Linked DNA regions of Stieleria varia. The protein of the gene in region 1 interacts with the protein of each later gene in a pairwise test. Links are inferred from orthologs where the notes say so. Each region holds a gene or a part of one and is shown on either strand. Other genes may lie near its edges.

The links.
Region 2: the proteins of dnaE (region 1) and Pla52nx_RS10265 interact in binary tests that used the Escherichia coli proteins (3 or more experiments, as listed by UniProt). The link is inferred for Stieleria varia from one-to-one orthologs.

What each region holds. Positions count from the first base shown.
Region 1 is NZ_CP151726.1:3,322,675-3,330,875, forward strand. The notes cover bases 2,877-7,019. They hold dnaE (DNA polymerase III subunit alpha), read right to left. Parts: upstream 6,659-7,019; coding sequence 3,077-6,658; downstream 2,877-3,076. Other genes in these bases: Pla52nx_RS11020 (pyridoxal phosphate-dependent aminotransferase), read left to right, coding at 6,928-7,019. In the rest of the region: Pla52nx_RS11005 (sulfatase-like hydrolase/transferase), read left to right, coding at 78-1,454; Pla52nx_RS11010 (SMP-30/gluconolactonase/LRE family protein), read right to left, coding at 1,580-2,581; more of Pla52nx_RS11020, read left to right, coding at 7,020-8,184. UniProt on the Escherichia coli protein: DNA polymerase III is a complex, multichain enzyme responsible for most of the replicative synthesis in bacteria. This DNA polymerase also exhibits 3' to 5' exonuclease activity. The alpha chain is the DNA polymerase catalytic subunit.
Region 2 is NZ_CP151726.1:3,098,776-3,105,675, forward strand. What follows is about bases 1,410-4,251. They hold Pla52nx_RS10265 (pyridoxal phosphate-dependent aminotransferase), read right to left. Parts: upstream 3,468-4,251; coding sequence 2,352-3,467; downstream 1,410-2,351. Other genes in these bases: Pla52nx_RS10260 (phosphatidate cytidylyltransferase), read right to left, coding at 1,410-2,080; Pla52nx_RS10270 (DUF4416 family protein), read left to right, coding at 3,556-4,131. In the rest of the region: Pla52nx_RS10250 (metallophosphoesterase family protein), read left to right, coding at 1-109; Pla52nx_RS10255 (TatD family hydrolase), read right to left, coding at 139-918; more of Pla52nx_RS10260, read right to left, coding at 965-1,409; Pla52nx_RS10275 (peroxiredoxin-like family protein), read left to right, coding at 4,432-5,412; Pla52nx_RS10280 (hypothetical protein), read left to right, coding at 5,854-6,900. UniProt on the Escherichia coli protein: Shows aminotransferase activity with methionine and histidine as substrates, and to a lesser extent also with phenylalanine.

The sequences.
Region 1 (8,201 bases):
ATCCACCGCCCTGTTGGAAACCGGTTTTCATTGAAACCATCGCGACCGGTTTTTGCATTCGTTTTACAGGTTATTCCATGCGACACACCAAGATGACGACCCACTCGCTGCGGATTTTTCTTGCCGTCCTGGCACTAACGTGCTTGCACTGGCGTTCTGGTGCGGTTGCAGCCGAGCGACCGAATGTGGTGATGATCCTGGCGGATGACTTGGGCTACGGCGACTTGAGCAGTTACGGTGCGACGGACTTGAGGTCGCCCCACGTGGATCGTTTGGTCTCGGACGGATTGCGATTCTCGAACTTCTATGCCAACTGCCCGGTGTGTTCTCCTACCCGAGCGTCGTTGATGACAGGTCGCTTTCCCGAAATGGTCGGTGTGCCCGGCGTCATTCGGACGCACGCAGACAATAGCTGGGGCTACCTCTCGCCCGATGCGGTGACGTTGCCCACCGTTCTGAAAAAGGCTGGATACCACACCGCGATCGTGGGTAAGTGGCATCTTGGATTAGAGTCACCCCATCGTCCGAACGACCGTGGGTTTGATCTGTTTCGCGGTTATCTCGGCGACATGATGGACGATTACTACAACCATCGTCGTCACGGCATCAACTACATGCGTCATAACGCGGACGAGATTGACCCGTCGGGACACGCGACGGATTTGTTCACTCAGTGGTCGTGCGACTATTTGAAGGAGCGCGCCGAAAACGAACAGCCGTTCTTTTTGTACCTTGCGTATAATGCGCCGCACACGCCGATCCAACCGCCGGAAGATTGGTTGGCGAAAGTCAAAACGCGTGAGCCGGGGATCAGTGACCGACGTGCCAAACTGGTGGCCTTGATCGAGCACATGGATGACGGTGTGGGGCAGGTCATGTCGACGTTGCGTGAAACAGGACTTGCGGAGAATACACTGGTGATCTTTTCATCCGACAACGGTGGACAACTGGATGTCGGAGCCAACAACGGGGCGACTCGAGATGGCAAGCAGAGCATGTACGAAGGCGGCTTGCGTGTGCCGACATGTGCCGTGTGGCCGGGCAAGATCCAACCCGGCAGTCAAACGGGTCGCCCCGGTATCACGATGGACTTGTTCGCCACCATTTGCGACGCCGCTGACGTGGAAATCGAAAATACGATCGACGGGATCTCTTTGCTGCCCACGTTGTTGGGCGAACCACAAGAAACCGATCAACGCGGTTTCTTTTTTCATCGACGTGAAGGCGGGCAACGCTATGGCGGTTTGATCATCAACGCGGTACGCAAAGGGTCGTGGAAACTGTTGCAGAATAGTCCGTTTCAGCCCCAGGAATTGTACAACGTTGAAACGGACCCCTTGGAGCAAGAGGACGTTGCAAAAAAGAACCGCGGAAAGTTCAACGAACTGTCCGCGGAATTGCGAGTTCAGGTCCAACGAGGTGGCACGGTTCCGTGGCAAAAGCCTGAGAAGTGATACCTCACAAACGTTTGACCCGCAGCCGAAGGCGTAGGTGACGCTGCCAAACGGATTGAACCGCAGAGTCAGATGCCGCTTCCGCCTGCGTTTACCGGTCAAACAGGGTCGCGTCGGTACTACTACTACTTCATCTTGACGCGGCAGAGATAGCTGTCGGCGGTGAGGTACAAGTAGGTTTGATCGGTGTCGAAGGTGCAGTTGCTGGTTCGCTCGCCGGTGATCAGACGTCCCAATAGCTGACCGGAGGGCGACATCACGTAGATCCCGCCGGGGCCACTTGCGAACAAGGTGCCGTCTTTGGCGACCACCAGGCCGTCGGGGAGCCCCGGGAACTCTCGCATGTATTTCCTGGCGTTGAGCAGTTCCTTGCCCGCGCCGAGTTTTCCATTTTCCTGAATCGGGAACGACATCCAAATCGGATTGCCCGGATCACTTTGGGCGACGTACAAGGTTTTTTCATCCGGCGACAATCCGATCCCGTTGGGGCGTGTCATTTGGGTGGTCAGCAAGTCCAATGTGCCGTCTTTGTTCAAGCGATAAACGCCGCAGAAATCCAGTTCACGACGCGGATCGTCTGCTCGCTCGGGCAGGCCGTAAATCGGATCGGTGAAATACACCGAACCGTCTTTGGAGAACACGAGGTCATTGGGGCTGTTCAAGCGTTTGCCCTGGTAGTTGTCGACCAGCGTCCGCTTGCCGCCGCCATGAGTCAGCACGGAAACGCGTCGATCGCCGTGTTCGCACATTGCCAGTTGTCCATCGGGATCCAACGTCAAGCCGTTGCTGCCGGGTTCCAATCCGTAGTACGTCGTGCCGGTGTAGCCGCTGGGAGAAAGGAACAGTGAGATGCCGCCCGACTGGTTTTCACGCTCGGCGGGTGACCAGCGAAAGATGCTGTTTCGCGGAATGTCGGAAAACAGCAAATGCCCGCCACGATCATCCGCGACCCACACGGGACCTTCCGTCCAAGTGAAGCCGCCGGCAAGTACTTCGATCTTTGCGTCTGAGCCAACCAGTTGATCAAAGGCATCGTCGAGCTTTTCGATTCGCCCGATATGTTTGGGCGTTTGAGCGGACACGATGGAAACGAAAGCGGCGAGAGCCAGGAATAGCGAGTATCTCATGGGAGGGATTACCTTGGTGGGGAACGTCCGGGCAAAGTCAAACGGCCAGCATTGTAATTGGATTGGGGTGGGCAATGGTCCACGTAGCCCGAGACGTGGAACGTCGAACGACAATTGTCGCTCGATTTTCCAAATCGATAGCGTGCCCCGGTAAGCGTTTGCCGTATCCAAACGCTTTCTTGCGCAGACGGCCCCCTCCCTCGCATTCGCCTCAGCGGCTCTGCTCGACCTCCCCCAAGTTCCTTGGGGGAGGTGACGGTGTGTGTTGCGGATCGATGCGGTTGGTGGCGTTCGTTTTCGACTTGGAAAGTCGAACGACAATTGTCGCTCGACTTTCCAAGTCGATAGCGCGACCTCTCCGCCGACAAGTCGGGGGAGAGGTGCTGGGGTGGCCGTTTAGCGCTGGCGTGCAGCGTAAACCGCTGGGCAATTGTCCGAGACGAACCGGGGTGAATAGCGTCTTGTAAGAAACGCTGCTACGTGAGTTTGTGGCTGCTACCTGGGTTTGCTCATCATCAGTCGGTAGTTGCCACTGCCGAGCAGGTCGTCCACACGTTGACGCATTTCGGGGGTGATTTCAACGCGGAACTTGTCGGATTTCAGGTGGACCGTTTCTCCGCCGTTGAGCTGCATGCTGAAAAGTAGTTCTTTGCTGCCGGGATATCCACGTAGGATTTCTCGTAGGCGATTGACGGTTTCACCGTTGTGCTCTGCCTCGTCCAAGCAGATTCGCATTCCGTGCGTGTAGCGGTTGTCGAGTTCGGAAAGTGGGATCAATTCATCGATCACCAGGTTGGCTTCGTCGCCGCCACCGCGTCGATCCACCTTGCCTTTGGCCAAGACCACCGCGTCGGGTTGAACGTGATCGCCTGCGGTCACAAAACCTTTGGGCCAAACGATGCAACGGATCGCACCCTGCATGTCTTCCAAGTCAAAGTTCGCGTATTTGGATGGTTGACCGGGTTTAGGGTTTTTGGTGTGTGCGATCTTGATCGAGCTGATCATGCCACCCATGATGACTTCGCCACGATCCTTGACATCCGTCAACTGGTCCGTCGTGTGGGTGCGAAAGGTGGAGAGTTTCGGTTCGAATTCGGCCAGCGGGTGGCTATCGAGGTAGTACCCCAGGACTTCTTTCTCGTAGGCCAGCTTTTCACGATCGGGCCATTCCTCCATGTCGGGCATGGGAACGGCTTGCTTGGTCTCATTCACATCTTCGGCTTCTTCGAACGCTCCGAACAAGCTGGTTTGGCCGCTCTTCTTGTCGGCTTGGATTTTCGCGCCGGCTTGAACGGCGCGTTCGATCATCGCCACCAGTTGGCTTCGTTTGGCGCCAAAGCTGTCCATCGCACCGGCTTTGATCAGCGTCTCGATGGCGGACTTGTTGCATGCGCTGGGGTCAACGCGTTCGCAGAAATCAAAGATATTCTTGAAGGGGCCATTCTTTTTGCGCTCGGCTTCGATCGTGACCGCGGTGGAACCGCCGCAGCCTTTGATGGCCGAGAGAGCAAAGAAAATCTTGCCATCGGCGACCGAGAAGTTGGCTTCGCTGGTGTTCACATCTGGAGCGACGACATCGATGCCCATTCGGTCGCAATCCTCCATGTGCTCGACCAAGGCGTCCTTGCGTTTGAAGTTGCGACCGTCGATATCGCTGGACAGCAATGCCGCCATGAACTCGACCGGATAGTGTGCTTTCAAATAGGCGGTTTGAAACGCGACGAGCGCGTACGCGGTCGAGTGTGACTTGTTGAAACCGTAACCGGCAAACTTGACGATCAGGTTCCAAATGTCCTCGGCGTCCTTCTTTGCCAGTCCGTTTTCGACGGCGCCGGCGATGAAGATCTCTTGGTTCTGATTGATCAGCGATTCTTTCTTCTTGCTGATCGCCTTGATGCACGTGTACGCTTTGGCCAGCGGCACGCCGCCCAAGCGGTTGAGGATCCGCATGACCTGTTCTTGGTAAACCATCACGCTGTTGGTTTCTTCCAAGATCTCTTTGAGCACCGGGTGCTTGTACTCGGGCTGTTGACGTCCGTGTTTGATGTTCACGTAGTCATCGACCATGCCGCCTTCCAACGGCCCTGGCCGATACAACGCGGCGGTAGCGATGATGTCGTTGAACCGGTCAGGCTTCATCCGTTGCAGCAAGTCACGGATGCCGCCCGATTCCAACTGGAACACGCCCTTGGTTTCGCCACGTTGCAGCAAAGCGTAGGAGGCTTTGTCGTCCAGTGGAAATTTCAGCGGATCGACTTTCTTGCCAGTCGTCTGTTCGATCAGTTGAACACTGCGGCTGAGCATGGTGAGGTTGCGAAGTCCGAGGAAGTCCATTTTCAGCAGACCGCTGGCTTCGACGTCGCCCATCGACCATTGCGTGATGACTTCCTGTTTGCCCGGCACACGTGTCAGAGGAACGTATTCCGAGAGCGGCTTGTCGGCGATCACGACGGCGGCGGCGTGGGTACCGACGTTTCGGGCTAGGCCTTCGATTTTCATCGCCAAGTTCAACAGCTCACGGACTTCCGGATCGCCGTCGTAGGTTTGTTTCAGATCGGCGCTCTTGTCCAGGGCCTTTTTGATCGTGATCTTCAGCTCGTCGGGGACCATCTCAGTGATCTGGTTGACGCGGGAGAGCGGCAGACCGAGCGCTCGTCCGGTGTCTTTGATCGCGGCCCGTGCGGCGAGTGTTCCAAACGTGCCGATCTGGCAAACGTTGTCGTTTCCGTAGCGTTCTTTGACGTACTCGATGACTTCGACCCGACGTTCTTTTTCAAAGTCGATATCGATATCGGGCGGCTCGGTTCGGCTTTCGTCCAGGAACCGTTCGAACAACAAGTCGTATCGCAGCGGGCACACGTGGGAGAGGTACAACGCATAGCAAACAATCGCGCCGACGCCGCTACCCCGGGCCGTTGCGGAGATGCCTTTGTTGCGTGCGTGGATGACGAAGTCCCAAACGATCAAGAAGTACGTCGGGTAATTCAGTTTCTCGATCACAGCGAGTTCGCGATCGAGTCTCGCCATGACTTCATCGGACAATTTGCCATCGATGATCCGTTCATCATCGCCCTCGTATCGCTCCAGCAACCCTTCGATGCACAGTTGTCGCAAATAGTCGATCGGCTTGAGTTCGTCGGGGCATTCGAAATGTGGGAAGTAGTACTTGCCCAATTGCAGGTCGATGTCGACCGTGTTGGCGATCTCTTGGCTACGAGCGCAGGCGTCCTCCATGCCGACGAAATTCTCGTACATCTGATCGGGACTGCGGAGAAAGAACTGATCGTTCTCCATTTTCATTCGCGACGTGTCCGTGCGAAAGCGTCCCGTGTTGATGCACAGCATGATGTCCTGTGCTTCCGCGTCCGATTGATCCACGTAGTGACAGTCGCTTGTCGCGACCAAGGGCAACCCCATTTTGTTGGCGATGTCGACTGCGCCTTCCAACTGCATGCGTTGGATATCCAGTCCGTTGTTCATCACTTCGATGAAATATCGATCGCCAAACACTCGGTGGAACCAACCGGCGATATCACGTGCTTCCTTTTCATGCTCGGAGACGTCCGTGCCCTTCATCACCGCGCGGCTGAACTCGCTGCTGACGCAGCCGGAGAGGCAAATGATGCCTTCGTTAAACGTCTCCAGGATTTCTTTGTCGATCCGCGGCTTGAAATAGAATCCCTCCAGCGAAGCTGCGCTGGCGAGTTTGATCAGGTTTTTGAAACCGGTTCGATTTTTCGCCAGCAGGGTCAAGTGATAACTGGCATCTTTGCTGCTCGATGCGCCGCCCTTTTCGAAACGGCTGCCCGGCGCGATGTAGGCTTCGTAACCGATGATCGGATTGATCCCCGCGTCCTTGGCGGCTCGGTAAAACTCCAACGCCCCGTGCAGGTTGCCGTGGTCGGTCAACGCCAGCGAGTTCATCCCGTGATCGACCGCGCGTCCGACCAGTTTCTTGATATCGCCGGCACCGTCCAACAAGCTGTAGTGGCTGTGGCAATGCAAGTGGACAAAGGGGCGTGCGATTGCGGATGTTTCGGCCGATAAATCCTGACCGGGTGTGATGATTTGGGACATCGTGTTGGAATCCAGTTCGTTGCGATAGTCGGTGGAACGCAGAATCACCAACCTAACGCAGTTGGGAGACGGATGTCAGGCACTTGATTTTCAAATTCCAATGCGGTAGTCGGCGGCCTGGATTGGGTCTGCTTGTCCGCCCTGCAAACGACGCGTCAGGAATATTTTCACGAGGGGCAAAATCCCCGGCTGATAGAATTCGGGACCACCGTGTCGACGTGCCCTTTTACATTGACTGTCCAACCACTTCATTTCATTGGGAACATTGTATGCCATCCGCATCCAGCGTCACGTTCAGTCGATTTGCCAGCGGGGTCACGACGGAATCGGCGTTCGACGTCTTGGCGGTGGCCAAGAAACTGATTTCCCAGGGCAAGGATGTGTTCGAATTAGAGATCGGTGACAGCCCATTTCCGTCGTCGCCGTCGGCCATTCCGGCGGCAAAGGCGGCAATGGATGCGGGGGAGTGCAGGTACGCACCGTCGGCGGGATTGCCCGAGTTGAGGGCGGCGGCGGCCAAGTACATGGCCGATGAGTACGGCGTGCAGGTCACGGCGGAAAACGTTGTGGTCGGGCCGGGGGCGAAGAATTTCGAGCAACTGTTCATGGAGTGTTTCGTCGATCCTGGCGACGGTGTGCTTGTTTTCACTCCACACTTTCCCACCTATCCGCCCAACATCGCGCGTCGCGGTGCGAGGATGGTGACGGCGGTTCTGAGCGAAGAAAACCAGTTTCGTCCGCAGATGCGCGATGTGAAACGGTTTCTCGCATCGGACCCGAGCCCGAAAGCGATCGTACTGAACACACCGAACAATCCCACCGGTGGCGTGGCGACACGTGATGACTTGGTTGCACTGGCCGAATTGGTCCGCGGACGCGACATCGCGATCTTCAGTGACGAGCCCTACGACCGCATGGTGTGGACCGGAAAACACGAGACACCGATCGCTTTGCCCGGAATGTTGGATCAGTGTGTGTCGGCGTACACGATGAGTAAATCGTACAGCATGAGCGGCTGGCGTCTCGGTTTTGCCGTCAGCAGCCAGCGTAACATTCAGATGTTGGGCAAGCTCACGAACACATCGATTTCTTGTGTCTCTCCGTTCACTCAACGCGCCGGCATCGCCGTTTTGGAGCATGACCACGATTCTCGTGAAAACAGAATGCGGCAATTTCACGACCGATTGGTCAAACTGGTTGAGCAGCTCAACGCGATCGATGGCGTCCGCTGCCTGATGCCCGCCGGTGCGTTTTACGCGTTTGCCAACGTCAGCGAGATCTGTCGGGTCAACAAGATCAGGTCGCAAGGTTTGGCGATGTACCTGCTGGAAGAGGCTGATCCGAAGACCGGCGTGGCATGTCTGGGCGGTGAATGTTTCGGCGAGGCGGGGCAAGGTTTCCTGAGGCTCAGCGTTGCCGAGCCGCCCGATCGCTTAGAGTCGGCGGCCAAGTTCATGCAGCAGGCGTTCGCGCACGGTGATCGAATTGCGGGCTATTTGGCGAAAAATCCGCAGTATCGCTTGTGAGCGACACCTGACCCGAA
Region 2 (6,900 bases), 230 kb from region 1 along the record:
GATCTGCTTGGACACGTACTGTTATGGGGGCGGTTGGCTGACCGCGATGGATCTCAATAGCGGCGAAATCTGGCAGGCCAACCGTGCCGGGCAGATTCGCGCGGAGTAGCGTCCCATCGAATTGCATGGCGTTCTGGCTCAGCCGAGCTGAAACAGACGCTTGGCGTTTTCGGTAGAGACCTCCGCCAACCGCTCGGGCGAAACGTTGCGTACGTCCGCCAGGCATCTCAAGGTGTGTTCCACTCTCGCCGGTTCGTTGGGGCGTTTGCCGCGAAACGGTTCGGGGCTCAGGTAGGGCGAGTCCGTTTCGATCAACAACTTGTCTTCGGGGACGCGGCGGGCAACGTCGCGCAGGTCGTCGCTTTTCTTGAAGGTCACCATTCCGGCAAAGCTGATGTACAGGCCCATCTGCAGACAGATTTCGGCCAACGCCCAATCGCCCGTGAAAGAATGCATGACTCCCGTCGGCACGGTGCTTTGGCGTCTCAATTGATCGACGATCAATTGGCCGCTCTCGCGCATGTGGATGACCATCGGCAGTCCCGTTTGGCGACACAGTTCCATGTGCCGGTCAAAGTACTCGTGCTGCATGTCAATCGGAGTATCGTCCCAGTAGCAATCCAAACCGGTCTCGCCGATCGCTCTGACCCCCGGATAACCGGCCAGTTCGGTGATGATCTGCCAATCATCGTCTGCGGACTCCGCGATGCTGTTGGGCTGAATCCCGACGGCGGCGTAAAGGAAACCGGGGTACTGTGCCGCCAAGTCGCAGGCACGCCGGCTGGTCGCGGCGTCGATCCCGATCACCGTGATCCCGACCAGTCCGGCTTGGCGAGAACGTTCCACCACGGCATCGATGTCTTCGTCAAACACATCGGAATTGAGGTGTGCGTGGGTATCAAACAGTGGCAGCTTCATCACTTGACTACATTCGAAATGACGGTTGATCTCTCAACCAACGGGATCACGGGACCGAAAAGAAAAATCGTGTCAGGTGATAGAAGACGGGTGCGGCGAAACAGACGTTATCGATTTGATCGAGCACACCCGCGTGTCCTTGCACCAGCGTACCCGTATCGGTCACGCCACGGTCGCGTTTGATCGCGCTCATGGTCATCGTTCCACCACAAGCCATGACGGTTACGACGGCGCCCAACACACCGGCTTCCCAAGGATGGAACGGCGTTGCCCAATACAGCGACGCAGCGACCAACCCTGTTGTCACCATCGAACCCAGGAATCCTTCCCAAGTTCGTGAGCCGTTGATTTTTTCCGCAATCACATGCTTCCCCGCCAACTTGCTCCAACCACGCTCCAACACCGACGCGACTTGAGCGATCACGACGAGGAAGACCAACAGGCTGACGTTGCTGCCTCCCCAAGCCTCCCCGCCTGTGCGAACGAGGTTCAAATCGAGCAACGCCGGAGCATAGCTGAGTGAGTAAACACAGATCAGCAAGCCCGCCTGGATCTTTGCACTGCGTTCCAAAAATCGTTTGTAGTCACCAGCGATCGCAGCACGCGCGGGTATGAACAGACTGGCGTAGACCGGAATCATGATGCTGTAAAAACCATAGAAATCGACATTCGCCGCCCATGGCAGGAATTTGGGCGGATGACTGCCCATTGCGATCAGCAGGTATTGCAACGGAGTGAAGATAAAGAACACCCAGAACAACGTTCGGTGATCGCCGCGCCGAGTCGGCGTCATGGTGATGAATTCACGCAGCGCCCAAAACGACACCAGCCCAAAGAGCACCACGACGCCGAGTCGGTGAAGCAAAAAGCCCAGAAAGAAGATCGCTGTCATCATCCACCACACACGCAGCTTGTGGTTAAAGCGGCGAATGATGGCTGATTCCAACCCCATGCTTTCTCGCCGCGAGAGAATGAATCCCACCAGCGAAGCGACGCCCAACGCCAACACAATCACGGCCAACAAAATCGACGTGTTGGCAGTCCACCATACCGACGGCTCTGAGTTCGTGATCTGCTGTGACAGCATCGCCGAATCAATCGGTGGTACCGGCGTCGGCTCCAGATCGCTGGGCGGCTCAACGGTGACTTGGGACAGGATCAAGGATGGACCGCAACGGAAAGGGAGAGCGAGGGAAACGACGCCAAAATCGAGCAACGGAATCCAACAAAGATTAGCCGAGACGGCTTCCGAACGTAACCTAGTGCTTTGAGCGCGAATTGACATTGATTGGAAATGAGGCAAATACCAGCACGAAGCGCAAGCGAGTGAATAAAACGCCATGAATCACTCGCTTGCGCGTCGTGCTGGTACCAAAGCTCAACTCGCAATTCCGGCACTAGCGACGCTGGCATCACAGGCCCCACCGACCGTCTCATGTCAACTCGTCATGCAAATCCTGCAGCATCTTGATGCCTTTTTTCAACGTTTCGTTGGACGCGGCAAAGCTGATTCGAAAATGGGTGTCGCGGTCACTGAAAATATTGCCAGGAATGATCAAGAGCCCTCGCTCGATCGCTCGTTTGACGAAAGCTTCGCCTCCCATGCCGCCGGGCGCTTTGGCAAACAAATAGAACGCGCCGCCGGGCAGCGTGAACTCGTATCGACCGCTCAAGCCTTCGGCGATCATGTCACGCTTTACCCGATAGTCGTCAATGTACGACTGCAGGTCGATGTCCATCGCACGCAGCGCCCCCCACTGCGATGGTTGCGGCGAACAGACGAACGAGTACTGCTGGATCTTGAGCATCGTCGCCATGATCTCGCTGGGACCGTGGACATAACCGACACGCCAGCCGGTCATCGCATGGCTCTTGCTGAACCCGTCGATCACAATGGTTTGATCGTTAAAGCTTGCCGGTGAAACAAACGGGGCGTCATACTGAAATCGGCTGTAAATTTCATCCGACACCAACGCAATCTCATGCTTGGCCGCCAGTTTCGCGACGGCTTCCAACTGCTCGGCGGTGGCCGACACGCCGGTCGGGTTTGCGGGGCTGTTGACCAAAATCATCTTGGTCTTGGGCGTGATGGCCGCCGCGATCTTGTCCGGGTCCAATTGAAAATCAGGGTAGGAGTCCACCGCCACGGGGACACCACCACACATTTTCAACAAGGCGGGATACATCACAAAATAGGGATCCAGAAAGATGACTTCGTCGCCCGGATTGACCATCGCCATCATCGCCAGCATCAGACCGCCACTGGTGCCGCTGCTGACGAACACGTCGCGATCGGCGTGGGAATACTGGGCATCGATCTGAGCACGCAAGGCCTCACGCAGCGGTGCGATCCCCTGGGTCGGCGAGTAGGCGTTCTTGCCACCGCGAATCGCCGCAATCGCCGCATCCTGGATTTCGACGGGAACATCAAAATCAGGCTGACCGATCGACAGATTGATCGGATCGGTTAGCTTGGCTGCAAGATCAAAGACCTTGCGGATACCGCTACTGTCAAATGTCTTCGTGCGGTCGGCGATCCAAGCATGCATGATAGGGTTCTTTAATCGTTGTTTCGCGTGTGTGAGCATCCGGCGCCGGAAAGCTTGCCAGAGCGGCAGAATATAGCAGGGCAATCAGGTGGCGGAAATCGAGTTGGTCGAACCGGTGATACGGATTTGTGCAGTCATCTCTCGCTATGCCGAAGTGCGTCAGTGGGCGATCGAGCGGATCACCGACCGATGGGGTCAGCTGGTGCTCATCAGCCATGACTTTCCATTCACCGCCGGCGGATTTTACGATGCCCAGATGGGCCGTGATCTTCGCAAAGTCATGGTGGCCTGTCGACAGCCGTGCCAGCCCGATGGATTGGCCGAATGGAAACTGGAAACCAATGCCTGGGAACGCGAGTTCGCTGAGCAATCACAACATCCTGGGGCACAATACCCTGAGTCGCGGCCTTTGAACCTGGATCCAGGTTATGTGACCCAAGCCAAGTTGGTTTTGGCGACCACCAAAGATCGAGATCACCGACTGTACTTGCACGACGGCATCTTTGCCGAAGTCACTTTGAACTACACTGCCAAACAGTGGGTGTCCCACCGCTGGACGTATCCCGACTACAGGACCGACGAGATGAAAGCGTTCGCGCAGCAGTGCCGCGACCACTTGCGGGAACACATCCAGGCGACCGGCCAATTTCGCGCCCGCGTTTGACCAAACAATGAGTTGTGGCATCTTTGGGAAATGCAGATTGTTTTTCATAACCCGACGCGTAAGCGAGGGAATTACCGAGTATCCCTCGCTTACGTGTCGGGTTATGAATCATCCGGGCTAGTGCATCATCCGGTCTTGATTTTGGGGTTAGCCGTTTCGGCGTTAGCCACGGTTGCGTCACGAAAACCGTGGCTAACGCCAAAACGGCTCATCTACCGAACCCACGTTCTAAGACTGGACGATGCACTAGCGGCATTGGCTCACAGATACAACGCAACACGACAAAGTCAGTAGTCTTCTATGAATAAACCGCATCAAAACAACTCCAGACCGTCTCCCCGCTGGATGAGCGTCGTGCTGGTCCTCGCGGCGATATACAACATCGTGTGGGGCATTTGGGTGATCCTGCGTCCCAACGACATGTTCGATTTTGCAAACATTCCTCGCCCCATGTACCCGGCAATTTGGCAATGCGTGGGGATGATCGTTGGTGTTTATGGAGTCGGCTACGCGTGCGCGGCGCGGGACCCGTTGCGGCACTGGCCGGTGACGCTCGTTGGTTTTTTGGGCAAGTTGTTTGGTCCCGTCGGGATCCTGTATGGCTGGCTGACGCTCACACCGGATTCGCCTGGATATTTGCCGCTACGGTTTTCGCTCACGTCACTGACGAACGACGTGATCTGGTGGTTACCCTTCGCTGCTATCCTGTACGCTGCCTTCAAGCATCACAATGCACCGAGTGCAACGAGCGCGAGTTCAACCAGCGTCATGTCCGTCCAAACAGCCAATGAGCAATTCAAGAGTCAACTGGGCAATACGATCGCTCAACTTTCGCGGCAACAAAACGTCTTGGTGTTATTTCTGCGGCACAGCGGCTGTACGTTCTGTCGCGAAGCCCTGTCGGACTTGAGGCAACAGCGTGCGCAGATCGAATCGGGTGGCACCAAGATCGTCATCGTTCACATGAGCGACAACGAAACTTCGCAAGCGTACTTCGCCCACTACGGAGCCGAAGACTTGGATCGAATCAGCGATCCGGATTGCGAGCTTTACCGTGCTTACGAATTGGGGCGAGGCAAGTTCAGTCAGTTGCTCGGCCCGAGTGTTTGGTGGCGTGGATTCAAAGCCGCGATCTTGAACCGTCACGGCGTGGGCAAGCTTGAGGGGGACGGATTTCAAATGCCCGGCACGTTCTTGGTCCGCGACAACCAGATTCAAAAGGCCTACCGTCACGCCACCGCCGCGAGCCGCCCCGACTACTGCGAGCTAGCTGCGGGTTGATCGAGTCGAATAGGGAAACGAGGCAAAGACCAGCACGAAGCGCAAGCGAGTGAATAAATCGCCACGAATCACTCGCTTGCGACGGGTGCTGGTATCAAAGCTCAACTCGCGATTCTGGCACTAGTGCATCGTCCGGTCTTGATTTGGGGGTTAGCCGTTTTGGCGATAGCCACGGTTGTGTCACGAAAACCGTGGCTAACGCCAAAACGGCTCATCTACCGAACCCACGTTCTAAGACTGGACGATGCACTAGTGACTGACGTTCAGAGACCATCCGTTGGCCTAGTACGCTTTCGCTTGCTGCCCACCCCTTGCGCAAACGCTGGGATGCACACCTTTCGCTGAAAATCCCGCCCCCTCTGGTCGAGTTCGGCTGATCTCCCCGTTATATTGTCGGGCAATCAACATTCCTTGGGCTCGTTCGACGGATTCAAAGCTCAGATGGCAACCAAAGCACAACGCAAAGCGCAGAAGGCAAAACGGCAGGAGCGAAAACGACAACGCGCCAAGGTCAAAGAAAAAAAACGTGGCGAATCCCAGCCTTCCACCAGACTGCGTCAACGACTGGCCAAGCAATCTCCCAGAGCTTGGGCCGACGAGATGCCGGAAGATGTCGCGGTTTTCGACAACCAAGTGCTAGCATCTCTTTCGCCTGAATGGAACACGCAAGCGACCATTGTCCGCGAATGCCTTGCGAGCGTTTGCGGCACGCCAAGTGCCGAGTTGCCCGAATCCCTGTCAGCCATTCCACGGACCAGCCCGTACTCCCAGTGGCGTCTTTTCATTCGTGGATTGAAGCACTGGCTGGAGGATGATTTTGCGACGGCGCAAGCAAACTGGGAACGCTTGGATCCAGACAGGCGACCGGGGCGGATCGCGTCCGTGATGCAATTGTCTCGGGACGAGCATTTGAACGAAATGCCTGCCGAACCCACCGATGATGATGAGCTGTTTTTTCAAGCGAAACTGCTGAGGCGAGTGCGATTCGATCGCGTCGCCATCCGGATCGCGCGTTCGGCTGTGCAGATTCCAGAGCCGGAAAAGGATGCCCTGATCGGTCCCCGACTGATTGATTGGCTGCGTGACTTCACCAAGGAATATCGCGATCTGGAGCCAGATTTCGTTCAGGCCTTGCATGAAGTCGCGTTAGGCCGAGCGTATCGAGGAACCTACTATGACCTATTCGACGTAGCCCGGAGTCATTTTCGCGGTCCTCGACACGACAGAAAAAACAGCCTGCTGACATTCCACTTCTACGCCGGCATGCAAAGTGTGAGAGCTCGGCGAATCACCGAAGAAGCCATCAAGAAGTACTTGCAGGTTGACGTGCCTGCGAACAAAGAGATCCCTGAGAAGCTTGGAAAAGCGTTGGTCAGCCAGTTCTATTTGGGCGAGGCGTTGAGACTCGCCTCGCCGGAGCCGGATGATTTATTCTCGTTCCGCAAGAGTCCGGATACGAGAGAGATCAATCAATACTTTCGAGATTCG